3 regions of the Mesorhizobium abyssinicae genome follow, and region 3 is predicted to be linked to each of the others. Evidence: predicted binding sites of a transcription regulator. Region 3 holds the regulator's gene; each other region holds the start of a gene.
The links. The regulator PhoB, encoded in region 3, activates phosphate uptake and scavenging genes when phosphate is short. The targets are predictions, from matches to a motif close to TGTCATNNANCTGTCAT.
Positions count from the first base shown of each region.

Region 1 (4,853 bases), on a different contig from region 3:
CGATAGCGTGCGCGCCGGTCGAGCAAGCGGTGACGACGGCGTGGTTCGGGCCTTTCAGCCCGTGCCGGATCGACACCTGCCCGGAGACCAGGTTGATGATGTTGCCGGGGATGAAGAACGGGCTGATACGGCGAGGCCCGCGCTCGTGCAGGATCAGCGCATTCTCGGCGATGCCCTCGAGCCCGCCGATGCCGGAACCGATCATGACGCCGGTGGCGCAGCGCTCCTCCTCGGTGCCCGGCTGCCAGCCGGAATCCTTCAGCGCCTCGTCGGCGGCCGCGATCCCGTACAGGATGAAGTCGCCAATCTTGCGCAGTTCCTTCGGCTCGAGCACGGCTTCGGGATTGAGCGTGCCGTTGGAGCCGTCACCGCGCGGAATGACGTGGGCGATCTTGCAGGCAAGATCCTCCACTTCGAACTCGGTGACGCGCTTGGCTGCGCTGCGGCCGGTCAGCAGTTCCTTCCAGCTGTGCTCGAAGCCCATGCCAAACGGCGAAACCAGGCCAAGGCCCGTGACGACGACACGCCTCATCGCAGGTCCTCCCCGGTGATGCCCGCGAAAAGCCTCAGGCCGAGGCCTTGTCGATGTACTTCACCGCGTCGCCGACGGTCAGGATGGTCTCGGCGGCATCGTCCGGAATCTCGACGCCGAATTCTTCTTCGAACGCCATGACGAGTTCGACCGTGTCGAGGCTGTCAGCGCCCAGATCGTCGATGAAGCTCGCCTGCTCCGTCACCTTGTCGGCATCGACGCCCAGGTGCTCGATGACGATCTTCTTGACGCGCTCTGCGGTGTCACTCATTTGGGGCATCCTCGTCTTATGTTGAGTTGTCTTCGTTAGCGGGCGGAATGCCGCTAATCAAGCTGAAATATGGTCTTGCGGGTAACGCAACGCCACAGGACCGGTTTTTGCCCGAACCGCCGGGTTGCCGGCCGCATTACACGAAAAATGCGGGAGGTCCAAGCCGAAATGGCGCTTTTCACAACCGCCGGACCATAGTCGGAACAAGGCTGCTCAGATCATCGCCATGCCGCCATTCACATGAATGGTCTGGCCGGTGACATAGGCCGCTTCGTTGGAGGCGAGATAGGCGACCGCGGAGGCGACTTCGGCGCTGGTGCCCATGCGCCGGGTCGGGATCGCCGCCATGATCGTCTCTTTCTGCTTGTCGTTGAGCTTGTCGGTCATGGCCGATTCGATGAAGCCCGGGGCGACGCAGTTGACGGTGATGTTGCGGGTGGCGATCTCCTGCGCCAGCGACTTGGAAAAGCCGATCATGCCGGCCTTGGAGGCGCAGTAATTGGTCTGGCCGGGATTGCCGGTGACGCCGACCACCGAGGTGATGTTGATGATGCGGCCATGGCGGCGGCGCATCATCGGATGGGTCAGCTCGCGCGTCAGCCGGAACACGGCGGTGAGGTTGACCTCCAGCACGCTGTCCCAATCGGCATCCGACATGCGCACGAACAGGCCGTCCTTGGTGATGCCGGCATTGTTGACGAGGATGTCGACGCCTTCGAGATCGGCTTCCGCCTTCTGGCCGAGCGCCTTGACCTCGTCGCGGTCGGACAGGTTGGCCGGGAATAGTTTCACGCGGTCGCCGAGTTCGGCGGCCAGCGCCTCGAGCTTCTCGAGGCGGGTGCCGTGCAGGCCGACGATGGCGCCCTGGCTGTGCAGCACGCGGGCGATCGCCTCGCCGATGCCACCCGATGCGCCGGTGACGAGCGCCTTGCGGCCGGTCAGTTCGAACATGTTGGTCTCCTGATCTCAGAGAGCACCCTTCACACGGGTGCGTTCAAATCGCCAGTGGATTATGCGAGCGCGGCCAGCGCCGCCTCGACATCGGCTGCCGTGCCGACGGCGCCGGTGGCAACGTCGCGGTTGATCCGCCGCGCCAGGCCCGACAGCACCTTGCCGGCACCGACTTCGTAGAGCGTGGCAACTCCGTTGGCGGCGAACCACTCCACCGTCTCGCGCCAGCGCACGCGGCCCGTCACCTGCGCGACCAGGCGCCGGGCGATCTCGTCGGGATCGCTGGTCGGGGTGACCGTGACGTTGGAGACGACGGGAACCACCGGCGAATTCTTTGCCACGCCGGCCAGCGCCTCGCGCATGATTTCGGCGGCAGGCTGCATCAGCGCCGAATGGAAGGGGGCGGAGACCTGCAGCATCAGCGCCCGCTTGGCGCCCTTTTCCGTGCACAGCTTTGCCGCCAGCTCGACCGCCGGCTTGGCGCCGGAGATCACCAGCTGGCCGCCGCCATTGTCATTGGCAACCTGGCAGATGGAGCCTTTTGCAGCCTCGGCGCAGGCTGCCTCGACATCGGCCTGCTCGAGCCCGATGATTGCCGCCATGGCGCCCTCGCCCGCCGGCACCGCCGCCTGCATGGCATTGCCGCGCACGCGCAGCAGGCGCGCGGCGTCCGCCACCGAAACGAAGCCGGCGGCGGCAAGCGCCGAATATTCGCCCAGCGAATGCCCCGCCACGTAAGCGACCTTGTCCTTCAGCGAAAATCCGCGCGCTTCCAGCGCGCGGATCGCCGCCAGCGACACTGCCATCAGCGCCGGCTGGGCGTTGGCGGTCAGCGTCAGCGTCTCTTCCGGCCCTTCCCAGATCAGCTTCGACAGTTTCTCGCCGAGAGCGTCGTCCACTTCCTCGAACACTCTGCGCGCCTCGGGAAAGGCGTCCGCCAGGTCCTTGCCCATGCCGACGGCCTGGCTGCCCTGTCCCGGAAAGGTGAATGCGACGGCCATATCGAGGCTCTCCAATGGCTGATTTTACCTGCCTGTGGCGCAAGGCGGACGGGCAAGTCAAGCCCGCGCCACCCTGTCCGGGCGCGAAATCACCACCCGAGTGCCTGTTCCAAAAGGCTTTTTGGCGATCACTGATGATGAAAACCGCTCACGATTCGTTTGCTGGCTCTTCTTATTTTCGCCACAGGCGCTAGCTTTGCGTGACAGTTCAATGACAATTCAATGACGCCGATCGGATTGGCGCGCAGCGTGGGCCGGGGAATATCGAAGTGGCACGGATCAGGAAAGGCGCCGGCAAGGTGGCGCCGCAGTTCTTGGAAGACGATCCATCCACCGGCTATCTGCCGGGGCGGAGATGGCCGATCGTCCGCTACGGCCTCGTTACCCTGCTCGCCTCCGCCATACTGGTGTTCGCCATCGAATGGATCGTGCGCGGCGATTTTTCCGGCACCGTCGACTTCTTCCTGCAGCCCTTCAAGCCGGGCTGGACCACCATCATCGTCTTCGCGCTGGTGCTGATCGGGCTGGACGCCGTGCTCGGCCGCAGCCACCAGAGCCTGATGATCGTGGCGCCGCTGACCCTTGCGCTGGCCTTTGTCGGCCACCAGAAGTCGCACTATCTCGGCGATCCGCTCTACCCGACCGATTTCCTCTACTCCCGCCAGATCATGGCGCTGATGCCGCTTCTGGTGCGCGAGCGGCCGCTGACCGCCGTCGCCATCGCCATCGCCATCGTGGCCGGCCTGTCGCTGCTCGTCTATGGCTGGCGCCTGTGGCGCCGGAAGGTGCCGATCCTCAGCCGCAAGGGTCGGCTGGCGCGGCTGACGCTGACGGTGCCGCTGCTTGCCTTCTTCGTGTCGATCATGGACTACGCCACCTTCTCGTGGACCCGCGACCGGCTGCAGATCATCCCGATCATGTGGGACCAGAAGGAGAACTACGCCTCCAACGGCTTTGCGCTTGCTTTCGCGCTCAACGTGCCGATGGCCCATGTCTCGGCGCCGGCCGGCTATTCCGACAAGGCGATCGCGGCGATCGCGAGACCTGACGTGACGGCCTCGGTGCCGGACGAGAAGCCCGACATCATCGTCGTCATGAGCGAATCCTTCTGGGATCCGACCAAGCTGCCCGGCGTCACCATCACGCCGGACCCGATCCCCAATGTGCGGGCGCTGCGCTCCGGCTATATGTTCTCGCCGGAATTCGGCGGCATGACCGCCAATATCGAATTCGAGGCGCTGACCGGCTTCTCCAACGCCTTCCTGCCGGCCGGCTCCATCCCCTACCAGCAGTATGTGCGCACGCCGACGCCGTCGCTGGCGACCTTCCTGAAGAGCGAGGGCTACAGGGCGCGCGCCATCCATCCCGGCACCAACTGGTTCTGGAACCGCGGCGCCGTCTATGCCGATTTCGGCTTCAACGACTTCCGCTCGGAGGAGACGCTGCCGCCGATGCAGAAGCGCGGGCCACTGGCCTCCGACGCGGCGATGACCGACGAGATCATCCGCGAGGCGGACGCAAGCGAGGACCCGGTCTTCCTGTTCGCCGTCAGCCTGCAGAACCACGGGCCCTACGAGCCGTACCGCTACTACAATCCGTCCCACAAGGTCGCGGCGCCGATCAGTTCCTGGGCGCGTGAATCGCTGCTGAGCTATGCAGAAGGCTCAGCCGACGCAGACCGCGGTCTGGAACGGCTGGTCGAATGGGCCAAGAAGCGCCAGCGGCCGACGGTGATCGCCTTCTTCGGCGATCATCTGCCGCCGCTCGGGCCGGTCTATGTCGAGACCGGCTTCCTCAAGGACAATGTCGCGCCGCGCAAGGAGCCCTCGCCCGAAGCGGCACTCGAGCACCACCAGACGCCTCTGATCATCTGGTCCAACCGCACCGGCCCGGCCGAGGAGATGGGCGCCGTCAGCCCCGCCTTCCTGCCCTACCATATCCTGACCACGGCCGGGATCACGCACCCCTACTATACCGGCTTCCTCGGCGCCCTGCGCGAGCGCTACCGCGTCGTCGACCGCAACCTTCTGTTGTCGCCGGCCGGCGAGGCGACGCCCGACTGGGCGCGGCAGAAGAAGATCGACCCGGCGATCAACGA
Region 1 is NZ_JARAKC010000002.1:198,659-203,511, forward strand. Features, by position in the region: gene fabF (beta-ketoacyl-ACP synthase II) at 1-532, opposite strand, end outside; gene PU724_RS05545 (acyl carrier protein) at 567-803, opposite strand; gene fabG (3-oxoacyl-[acyl-carrier-protein] reductase) at 1,017-1,754, opposite strand; gene fabD (ACP S-malonyltransferase) at 1,814-2,755, opposite strand; gene PU724_RS05560 (LTA synthase family protein) at 3,025-4,853, shown strand, end outside.
Region 1: a site for PhoB is predicted at 2,956-2,972, ahead of PU724_RS05560 (LTA synthase family protein). Genes of this name have one in related genera too.

Region 2 (4,853 bases), on a different contig from region 3:
CAGCGCGTGGCGATCGCGCGCTCGCTGTGCATGAACCCGCGCATCATGCTGTTCGACGAGCCGACCTCGGCGCTCGATCCGGAAATGATCAAGGAAGTGCTGGAGACGATGGTGGGTCTGGCCGAGGAAGGCATGACCATGCTCTGCGTCACCCACGAGATGGGCTTTGCCCGCAAGGTCGCCAACCGGGTGATCTTCATGGACCAGGGCCAGATCGTCGAGCAGAACACGCCGGCCGAGTTCTTCGACCATCCGCGCCACGAGCGCACGAAGCTGTTCCTGTCGCAGATCCTGCACTGAGCGGTTCCCATATCGAACGCAGAAGCCCGGCCGCAATGCGGCCGGGCTTTTTTCATATGCACGGGCCGGAGCTATCGGCCCTGATGCGGCAAAGGTGTCGTCGATGAGAAGGTTCTGGCGTTTCCTTGTCGGCCTGCCGGCCGCGTTCGCGCTCGCCGCGGCGCTCGGCACGCTGGTGCCGCGCCCGCTTTGGCCGGCGGCCGCAGCGGGCGAGGGCAGCAGGCGCATCCTGGTGCTGAGCAACCCGATCCACACCGACATCGCCATCCCCGTCGATGAAGAGGTGCGCCGGCGTTTCCATTTCCTCACCGATGCCGGCATCCCGGCCGACGCTCCGGAGGTGCGCTACATCGTCTTCGGCTGGGGCGGCCGTGCCTTCTACCTGGAAACGCCGACGTGGTCGGAGCTGAAGGCGGTGCCGGTCCTCAAGGCGCTGACGCTCGACGCCTCGGTGATGCATGTCGATGTCGCCGGCGCAATCAGCGAACCGCATCCCGATGTCGCCGGTTTCGATCATCGACGACGATCGTTTCTCAGCACTGCTCGACTATATAGCGGCGAGCTTCCTGCAGGGACAGAACGGCCCGATGGCCATCGACAATGCCGGCTATTCCCGCTTCGACCGCTTCTACGAGGCCAACGGCCATTTCAACGCGCTGGTCGGCTGCAACACCTGGACGGCAGCCGCGCTGCGCACCGCCGGCCTGCGCACCGGCTGGTGGAACCCGCTGCCGGTGTCGCTGGGGTGGTCGATGCGGTTGTATGATTGAAGCCAATCATGAGCGCCTCATTCCTTCGCGCCCCCCTCTGTCCTGCCGGACATCTCCCCCACGAGGGGGGAGATTGGCGGTTTCGCCGCCGTTGCTGACCCTGCAACGTTGGAGATTGGCGAAAGCCGGAGCGACTGCTGATCTCCCCCCCAAGTGGGGGAGATGTCCGGCAGGACAGAGGGGGGCGCTGTCCCGCCAGCCGATCGCAATTGCGATCGCCCACTAAGGCGGTCAACGCCGCACCACCTTCCGCGCCTCCCACCCGTAGAGCCAGTCCAGATCGGCCGCGAGCTTCTCCGCCGGCCGCGTCGCCAGCACCAGGTTGCGCGCGATCGCCACCGGCCCCCAGGCATGCCAGGCAAGCCGGTTGAGCGCGCCGCGCCTCAGTACCTTCGCGATGCGCGGCCGCCTCAGGTTCTCCCAGACGGCAAGGCTCTGCCCTGGATCGTCGGGGAAGTCGGCGACCATGCCGGCAAGCATCGCGGCGTCCTCTATTGCCATGGCGGCGCCCTGCGCCGCGAACGGCGTCATCGCATGCGCGGCGTCGCCAATGAGCGCGATCCCGGCTGGCGTCGTCCAGCGCTGCTGGGCGACGGTATGGATCGGAAACGCCGTCCACGGGCCGGCCAGCGCGACAAGCCTTGCCAGCGCCGGCGCCGTGCCGCGCATGGCGCCTGAGAGGATGGCCGGGTCGGCATGGCCGGACCAGCCTTCGGCGATGCGCTCGCCCCTGGTGAAGGCGGCGAGGTTGAAGGCGCTGCCTTGGCTCACCGGATAGGCCACCAGGTGGAAGCCAGGATGCAGAAAGGTGGTGACGCAGTCCGTGCCGCCGACCGTTGCAAAGGCTTCTCCGGCGGCACTTTCAGCCGCGACCGTCGCGCGCCAGGCAAGCTCGCCCGAGAAGCGGCTCTTGCCGAAGCCCGGCTCCATGACGGCGAGCTTTTCGCGAAGCGACGACCAGACGCCGTCGGCGCCGACCAGCAATTGGCCGCTGGCCTCGATCCTGCGCCCGTCCGCTTCGACCGTCACCGCAACGCCTTGCGGCCCGGTGGCAAGGCCTGTTACTCGTGCGCCGGTGACGAGTTCGATGTCGCGGCACTCCGCGGCCTGCGCTGTCAGCGCCGCCTGTACGTCGGCACGGTGGGCGACGAGATAGGGCGCACCCCAACGGCTCTCGCCGGCTTGCCCCAGCGGCACCCGCGCCAGTTCACTGAGCGTCGCGGCGTCCTTCAGCACCACCGCCTCCGGCCGCACGGCATGCGGCCGCAACCGATCGAGCACGCCGAGCTGCCTGAGGATGCGCGTTGCGTTGGGGGAAAGTTGGATGCCGGCGCCGGCGGCCTCCAGCCGCGGCGCCTGTTCGAAAATCTGCACGGGACAGCCGCGTTCGGCGAACGCAATGGCCGCGGTTAACCCGGCGATACCCGCTCCGGCGATGACGACTTGCCGGGAGCGCGCGTCGTTCATCAGATGTGTCGCGAAAGTGTCAGGCTGCCTGGTCGATATAGAGGCAGCCCGGCGGCACCGTTTCCGTCGCCTTCAGCTTCGACGAATAGCGGTAGAGCGTCGAGCAATAGGGGCAGACCTTCTCGTTGTCGTCGCCCATGTCGAGGAAGACATGCGGATGGTCGAAAGGCGGGTTGGCGCCCGTGCACATGAATTCCCTGACGCCGATGTCGATCGCCGGATGGCCCGCATCGTTCTGGAAATGGGGAATGGAACCGCCTGCCATCGTCGTCTCCAATTTGGTCTCGGCCTGCTTTCGGCCAGTTGCATCTGGATCATAACCGGCCTCTTTGCAAGATCGATGAAATGAAACTGTCGCAAAAGCCTGTCAGAGGATAAGTTGAGCCGGTTAACCGGCTGGAGCATTTTTGCAGCCAGGCGTAGTGCCTGGCGCCACAAGGATGTTCAGGGAAACCGGGGCAGGGGCAAGAGCAGGAATCATGAACGAACTGAAGCCGGTGCAAAGCGAATTCATCACCATCGAGGCGGCAAGCCCGGAAGCCGGCAATCCAGACCGTTTCGTCAATCGCGAGTTCTCCTGGCTGCAGTTCAACCGCCGCGTGCTGGAAGAATCGCTGAATGCGAACCATCCGCTGCTCGAACGGGTCCGCTTTCTGTCGATCTCGGCCGCCAATCTCGACGAGTTCTTCATGGTCCGCGTCGCGGGCCTCGCCGGCCAGGTGCGCGAGGGCATCGCCCTCAAGAGCCCGGACGGCCGCACGCCGGAGCAGCAGCTCGAACAATTGCTGCGCGAGGTCGAGCGCCTGCAGGAGGACCAGCAGAAAAGCCTGTCGGCGCTGATGCAGCTGCTCAACAAGGAAGGCATCGAGAGCATCACTCGCGACGCGCTGACCAAGGACGAGAGGGCCTGGCTGGAAGAACATTTCCAGGATCAGGTGTTCCCGGTGCTGACCCCGCTGTCGATCGACCCGGCGCACCCGTTCCCGTTCATCCCCAATCTCGGCTTTTCGATGGCGCTGCAATTGCGCCACCGCAAGAACGGCGAGGAGATGAGCGCGCTGCTGCGCCTGCCGGTGGCCCTGAAGCGCTTCATCCGCCTGCCCGACCGCAAGAACCATGTCCGCTTCATCCCGCTCGAGGAAGCGGTCGGCCTTTATATCGGCAAGCTCTTCCCGGGCTACGAGGTCAAGGGCTCCGGCACCTTCCGCCTCATCCGCGACAGCGATATCGAGGTCGAGGAAGAGTCCGAGGATCTGGTGCGCCTGTTCGAGACGGCGCTGAAGCGGCGTCGCCGCGGTTCGGTCATCCGCATCGAGTTCGACATGTCGATGCCGCCCGCGCTGCGCGACTTCGTCGCCGGCGAGCTCGGCGTTTCGTCGAGCCGCATCAGCGTCTTGACCGGTCCGCTGGCGCTGAGCCAGATCTCCGAGATCGTCGCCGTCGCGCGCGACGATTTGAAGTTCACGCCCTACAATCCGCGCTTTCCCGAGCGCATCCGCGAGCATGGCGGCGACTGCTTCGCCGCCATCCGCGAGAAGGACATCGTCGTCCACCACCCCTACGAATCCTTCGACGTGGTGGTGCAGTTCCTGCGCCAGGCGATGGCCGACCCGGAAGTCGTGGCGATCAAGCAGACGCTCTATCGCACCTCCAACGACAGCCCGATCGTCCGAGCGCTGGTCGACGCGGCCGAGGCGGGCAAGTCGGTGACGGCGCTGGTCGAGCTCAAGGCGCGCTTCGACGAGGAGGCCAATATCCGCTGGGCTCGCGACCTCGAGCGCGCCGGCGTCCAGGTCGTGTTCGGCTTCCTCGAACTGAAGACCCACGCCAAGATGTCGCTGGTGGTGCGGCGCGAGGACGGCAAGCTGCGCAATTACGTGCATCTCGGCACCGGCAACTACCATCCGGTCACCGCCCGCATCTACACCGACCTGTCGTTCTTCACCACCGACGCGACGATCGCGCGCGATGTCGCCCAGCTCTTCAACTTCATCACCGGCTATGCCGAGCCGGCCGAGGAGATGCGGCTGGCGGTCTCGCCGTTCACGCTGCGCAAGCGCATCCTGAAGCACATTTCGGACGAGATCGCCCATGCGCGCGAGGGCCGGCCGGCCCGCATCTGGATGAAGATGAACGCGCTGGTCGATCCGATCATCATCGATGCGCTCTACGATGCCAGCCGCGCCGGCGTCGAGATCGACCTCGTCGTGCGCGGCATCTGCTGTTTGAGGCCGCAGGTTCCGGGCCTGTCGGAAAACATAAGGGTGAAATCGATCGTCGGCCGCTTCCTCGAGCATAGCCGCATCTACTGCTTCG
Region 2 is NZ_JARAKC010000009.1:161,239-166,091, forward strand. Features, by position in the region: gene PU724_RS20885 (amino acid ABC transporter ATP-binding protein) at 1-300, shown strand, start outside; partial or broken gene PU724_RS20890 (TIGR02117 family protein) at 404-1,070, shown strand; gene PU724_RS20895 (FAD-dependent monooxygenase) at 1,302-2,537, opposite strand; gene PU724_RS20900 (zinc-finger domain-containing protein) at 2,557-2,802, opposite strand; gene PU724_RS20905 (RNA degradosome polyphosphate kinase) at 3,017-4,853, shown strand, end outside.
Region 2: a site for PhoB is predicted at 2,879-2,895, ahead of PU724_RS20905 (RNA degradosome polyphosphate kinase). Genes of this name have one in related genera too.

Region 3 (4,853 bases):
TGATGGCTACCGAGGACGTCTGCACCGACAGGTTCCACAGGTTGCGCGGCGTCAGGAAAAGCCCGCCCGACAGGACGTGGATGCCGATCCAGATGACCAGCAGCGCGCCGACCATGCCGAGCATGCGCGTGTCGAGTTCGGTTGCCTTGAGGAAGCGGCCGGCGGCGCTGAGTTCGGCTGCGCGTGCCCGGTCCGCGGCGACCGTGCTTGAGGTCGTATCGGTCATGATTTCCTCCCACCGGTTTGCCGTCTGGCGCGGTTGCCGGAACATGATTCTATTGGCTTTCCCGGCTCACTTGAAGCCGGAAGCCCGTTGCGAAACGAAGCTTGATGGACGCCGCGGCTCATGGGCCGCGGCGCCTGGTCTTCAAACTGGAAGGCCTGCCTCAGTTGCAGGCGGCGACGGCGCCCGCGGCAACGCCGGCGCAGACTTCGTCCTTCTTGATCCAGCCCGCGTCGATGACGACGTTGAGGTTGTCCTTGGTGATCGCGACCGGCGTCAGGAACAGCGACTTGACGGTGTTGCCGCCCGGCGTGGTGAAGTCCTTGACGCCGGCAATGTCGGTCATCTTCTTGCCGTCGGCGAGAGCCGAGGCGATCTCGGCGGCGTTCTTGCCGAGTTCGCGCGCGTCCTTCCACACCGACACGGTCTGGGTGCCGAGCGCGATGCGGTTCAGCGCGGCGTGGTCGCCGTCCTGGCCCGACACCGGAACGGTCCCGGCGAGGCCCTGCGCCGTCAGCGCGGCGACGACACCGCCGGCGGTGCCGTCATTGGCCGCCACCACCGCATCGACCTTGTTGTCGTTGGCGGTCAGGAACTGCTCCATATTCTTCTGCGCGTTGGCGGGCAGCCAGCCGTCGGTATAGGCCTCGCCGACATTCTTGATCTTGCCGCCGTCGATGGCTTCCTTCAGCACTTCCATCGAGCCGGCGAACAGGAAATCGGCGTTCGGGTCGGCGCCCGAGCCCTTGATGAAGACATAATTGCCTTCCGGCTTGACCTTGAACACTTCGCGGGCCTGCATGCGGCCGACTTCCTTGTTGTCGAAGGTCAGGTAGAAGACGTCCTTGTTCTCGATCAGCCGGTCGTAGCCGACGACCGGAATGCCTTCGTCCAGCGCCTTCTGCACCGCCGGCCCGACGGCCGAAGCGTCCTGCGCCAGCACGATCAGGGCATTGGCGCCCTGCGAGATCAGGCTTTCGACGTCGGTCAGCTGCTTGCCGGGATTGGACTGCGCGTCGGCCGAAATATACTTGTCGCCGGCCGCCTCGATGGCCTTCTTCATCGCCGCTTCATCGGTCTTCCAGCGCTCTTCCTGGAAGTTCGACCAGGAAACGCCGATCACCTTGTCCTTCGCCTCGGCGACCGACGCGAGCGTCAACGACAAGGCGACACCCGCCAGCATGGCGGTTGCGAATTTCTTCATGATTTCCTCCCTGCGCCATTGCGGCGCGACCCAGACTGGCCCTGAGGCCGGCATAGAGGCTTTTTTTCGAGCCTCGAAAAAAATATGATCCAACGGCGGAGCGCTGTCAACAACGATTCTGAGCGATTCCGAGGCCTCGGCGAATTTTTTTCGAGCTCCGGAATAAATAAATGACAGGCTGGCCCGCTTCTGCCACTATTCATACGGTGTCGCCGACGGCCTTCGAAATCAAAAACGGCCGCGACGACCGGGAGGAAGGCAAAGCATGTCGGTTGGAATCCGCCACGACGATCTGCGCCGACGCAACCGGGCGATGGTTATTTCGGCCGTGCGCCGCGCCGGCCAGCCGTCGCGTACCGAGATCGCCGCCACCACCGGCCTCAGCCATTCGACCATCTCGGCGATCTCGTCCGACCTGATCCAGGAAGGCATCCTGACCGAGAGCAAGCCAAACGAGGCTGTTTCGCTGAAGCGCGGCCGGCCGCAGGTCGGGCTTGCCCTCAATCCGGAAGCCACGGCGGTGATGACGGTGGTCCTGTCGCTGAACTTCCTTTCCGTCGCCGTCATCGACTATGCCGGGCAGGTCATTGCCGAGGAGCAGCGCCGCCTCGACACGGCGATCATGCCGCGCGACGAGCTGATCGGCGAATGCGTGGCCATCGTCCGGCGCCGTTTCGAGGATCCCGACCTCGACGTCCGCGGCGTCGCCCGCATCGCCATGGGCATCCAGGGCATCACCGACACCCATGCCCGCGCCATGTTGTGGTCACCGATCACGCCGCAGACCGACATCGCCTTCGCCGACATTCTGGAAGCCGAATTCGGCGTTCCGGCCACCATGGAGAATGACTGCAACATGATGGCGGTGGCGCTGCAGTGGCGCGATCCCGAGCGGTACCGCGACGACTTCATTGCCATCCTGCTCTCGCACGGCATCGGCATGGGGCTGGTGCTGAAGGGAGAGCTGTTCACCGGCACCCATTCCTCCGGCGGCGAATTCGGCCACATGATCCACCGGCCGGGCGGCGCGCTCTGCCGCTGCGGCCGGCGCGGCTGCGTCGAGGCCTATGCCGGCAACTATGCGATCTGGCGCAATGCCAAGCAGATGGGCGAGGACGCCGAGCCGGTCGATGTCAGCGACGCCGACATGCGCTCGCTCGCCGCCAGGGCGCGCGCCGGCGACGGCCCGGAGCGCCAGGCCTACCGCAAGGCCGGCGAGGCGCTCGGCTACGGCCTCGGCAGCCTGTTCGCGCTGATCGATCCAGCTCCCGTCGCCATGGTCGGCGTCAGCGCCGCCGCCTTCGACCTGATCGAGCCGGCGCTGCGCGAGGCGATCGCCCAGACCGCCGGCGGCCAGCATTCGAAGTCGATCTCCTTCGACACCGAGCCGAACGAATTGCCGCTCATCCGCGAAGGCTGCGCCATGCGCGCACTGACCTTCGTCGACCAGGAGATTTTCGCGCCGGGCGTGCAGGTGAAAGGCGGCGCCACCGGGAAGAACGTGGCCTGAGCGTCAATCTTCCCTGATCGCGTATCCGGCCCCGCGGATGGTGCGGATGACGTCAGGCATGCGGCCATTGTTGACCGCCTTGCGCAGGCGGCCGACATGCACGTCGACCGTGCGCTCGTCGATGTAGATCGTCTCGCCCCAGACATTGTCGAGCAGCTGGCTGCGCGAGAACACGCGGCCGGGATGGCGCATCATGAATTCGAGCAGGCGGAACTCGGTCGGACCGAGCCGGATCTCGCTCTTCTTGCGATAGACACGATGCGATTCGCGGTCGAGCACGATGTCGCCGACCTTCAGCATGCTGGACAGGACTTCCGGCTTGGCGCGGCGCAGCAGCGCCTTGACGCGCGCCATGAACTCCGGCGTCGAGAACGGCTTGACCAGATAGTCGTCGGCGCCGGTGGAGAGGCCGCGCACCCGGTCGCTTTCCTCGCCGCGCGCCGTCAGCATGATGATCGGCAGCCGCTCGGTCTCCGGCCGCATCCTGAGACGCCGGCAGAGCTCGATACCGGAAACCGCCGGCACCATCCAGTCGAGCACCAGGAGGTCGGGCACGTTTTCCTGCAGCCGGATTTCGGCCTCGTCGCCGCGTGTCACCACCTCGACCTGGTAGCCTTCCGATTCAAGATTGTAGCGGAGCAGCACCCCCAGCGGCTCCTCGTCCTCCACCACCATGATGCGTGGCGCGATCATCGGCCCGTCACCCTTCTTCTCAGGCCGCCGGCGCCGACATCGCCGTCTCGTCCAGCTTCGGACGATTGGCGGGCAGTTGCTGGCCGGTCAGCACGTAGTAGGCGTTCTCGGCGATATTGGTGACATGGTCGCCGATGCGCTCCAGATTCTTGGCGCAGAACAACAGATGCGTGCAAGCGGTGATGTTGCGCGGATCTTCCATCATGTAGGTCAAAAGCTCGCGGAACACCGAGGTGTATTTGACGTCGATGCGCTCGTCGTCGTTGCGGAGCTTGGCAAGCGCCGCGGCATCCGCGGCGGCATATTCCTCGATGACCCCCTGCACCTGAATCAGCACCAGCTGCGCCATGCCGTCGATCGAATGCGAAAGGTCGCGCGGCGTGACGCTGAGACCGACGGTGCCGACGCGCTTGGCGATGTTCTTGGCGAGGTCGCCGATGCGTTCGAGGTCGCCCGCCATGCGGATCGAGCCGACCACGGCGCGCAGATCGTTGGCCATCGGCTGCCGCTTGGCGATCAGCGTGATGGCGCGGTCGTCGAGCTCGCGCTGGCGTGCGTCCATGATGGCGTCGTCGGACACCACACGCTGCGCCAGGGCGTTGTCTGAATTGAGCAGCGCGCGCGTCGAGCCGGCGACCATCGAGCGGGCGAGATCGCCCATGTCGGAGATCAGCTTGCTGATGGCGCCGAGATCCTCGTCGAAAGACGCAACCGTATGATGTTCACCCATGATCCTGTCCTCGTGCTTGGAAATCAGCCGAACCGGCCGGTGATGTAGTCCTGGGTGCGCTTGTCGTCGGGGTTGGTGAACATCTTGTCGGTGGCGCCCTCCTCGACCAGGTAGCCGAGGTGGAACATCGCCGTGCGCTGCGACACGCGCGCCGCCTGCTGCATCGAATGGGTGACGATGACGATCGTGTAGTTCTGGCGCAGCTCGTCGATCAGCTCCTCGACGCGGGCGGTTGCGATCGGGTCGAGCGCCGAACACGGCTCGTCCATCAGGATCACCTCCGGCGAGACGGCGATGGCGCGGGCGATGCACAGGCGCTGCTGCTGGCCGCCGGACAGGCCGGTGCCGGGCTCGTGCAGGCGGTCCTTCACCTCGTTCCAGATCGCCGCCTTCTTCAGGCTGGATTCGACGATCTGGTCCATGTCGGCCTTGCGCTTGGCCAGCCCATGGATGCGCGGGCCGTAGGCGACATTCTCGTAGATCGACTTCGGGA
Region 3 is NZ_JARAKC010000006.1:247,880-252,732, forward strand. Features, by position in the region: gene PU724_RS16055 (sugar ABC transporter permease) at 1-226, opposite strand, end outside; gene xylF (D-xylose ABC transporter substrate-binding protein) at 387-1,427, opposite strand; gene PU724_RS16065 (ROK family protein) at 1,693-2,937, shown strand; gene phoB (phosphate regulon transcriptional regulator PhoB) at 2,941-3,630, opposite strand; gene phoU (phosphate signaling complex protein PhoU) at 3,650-4,360, opposite strand; gene pstB (phosphate ABC transporter ATP-binding protein PstB) at 4,384-4,853, opposite strand, start outside.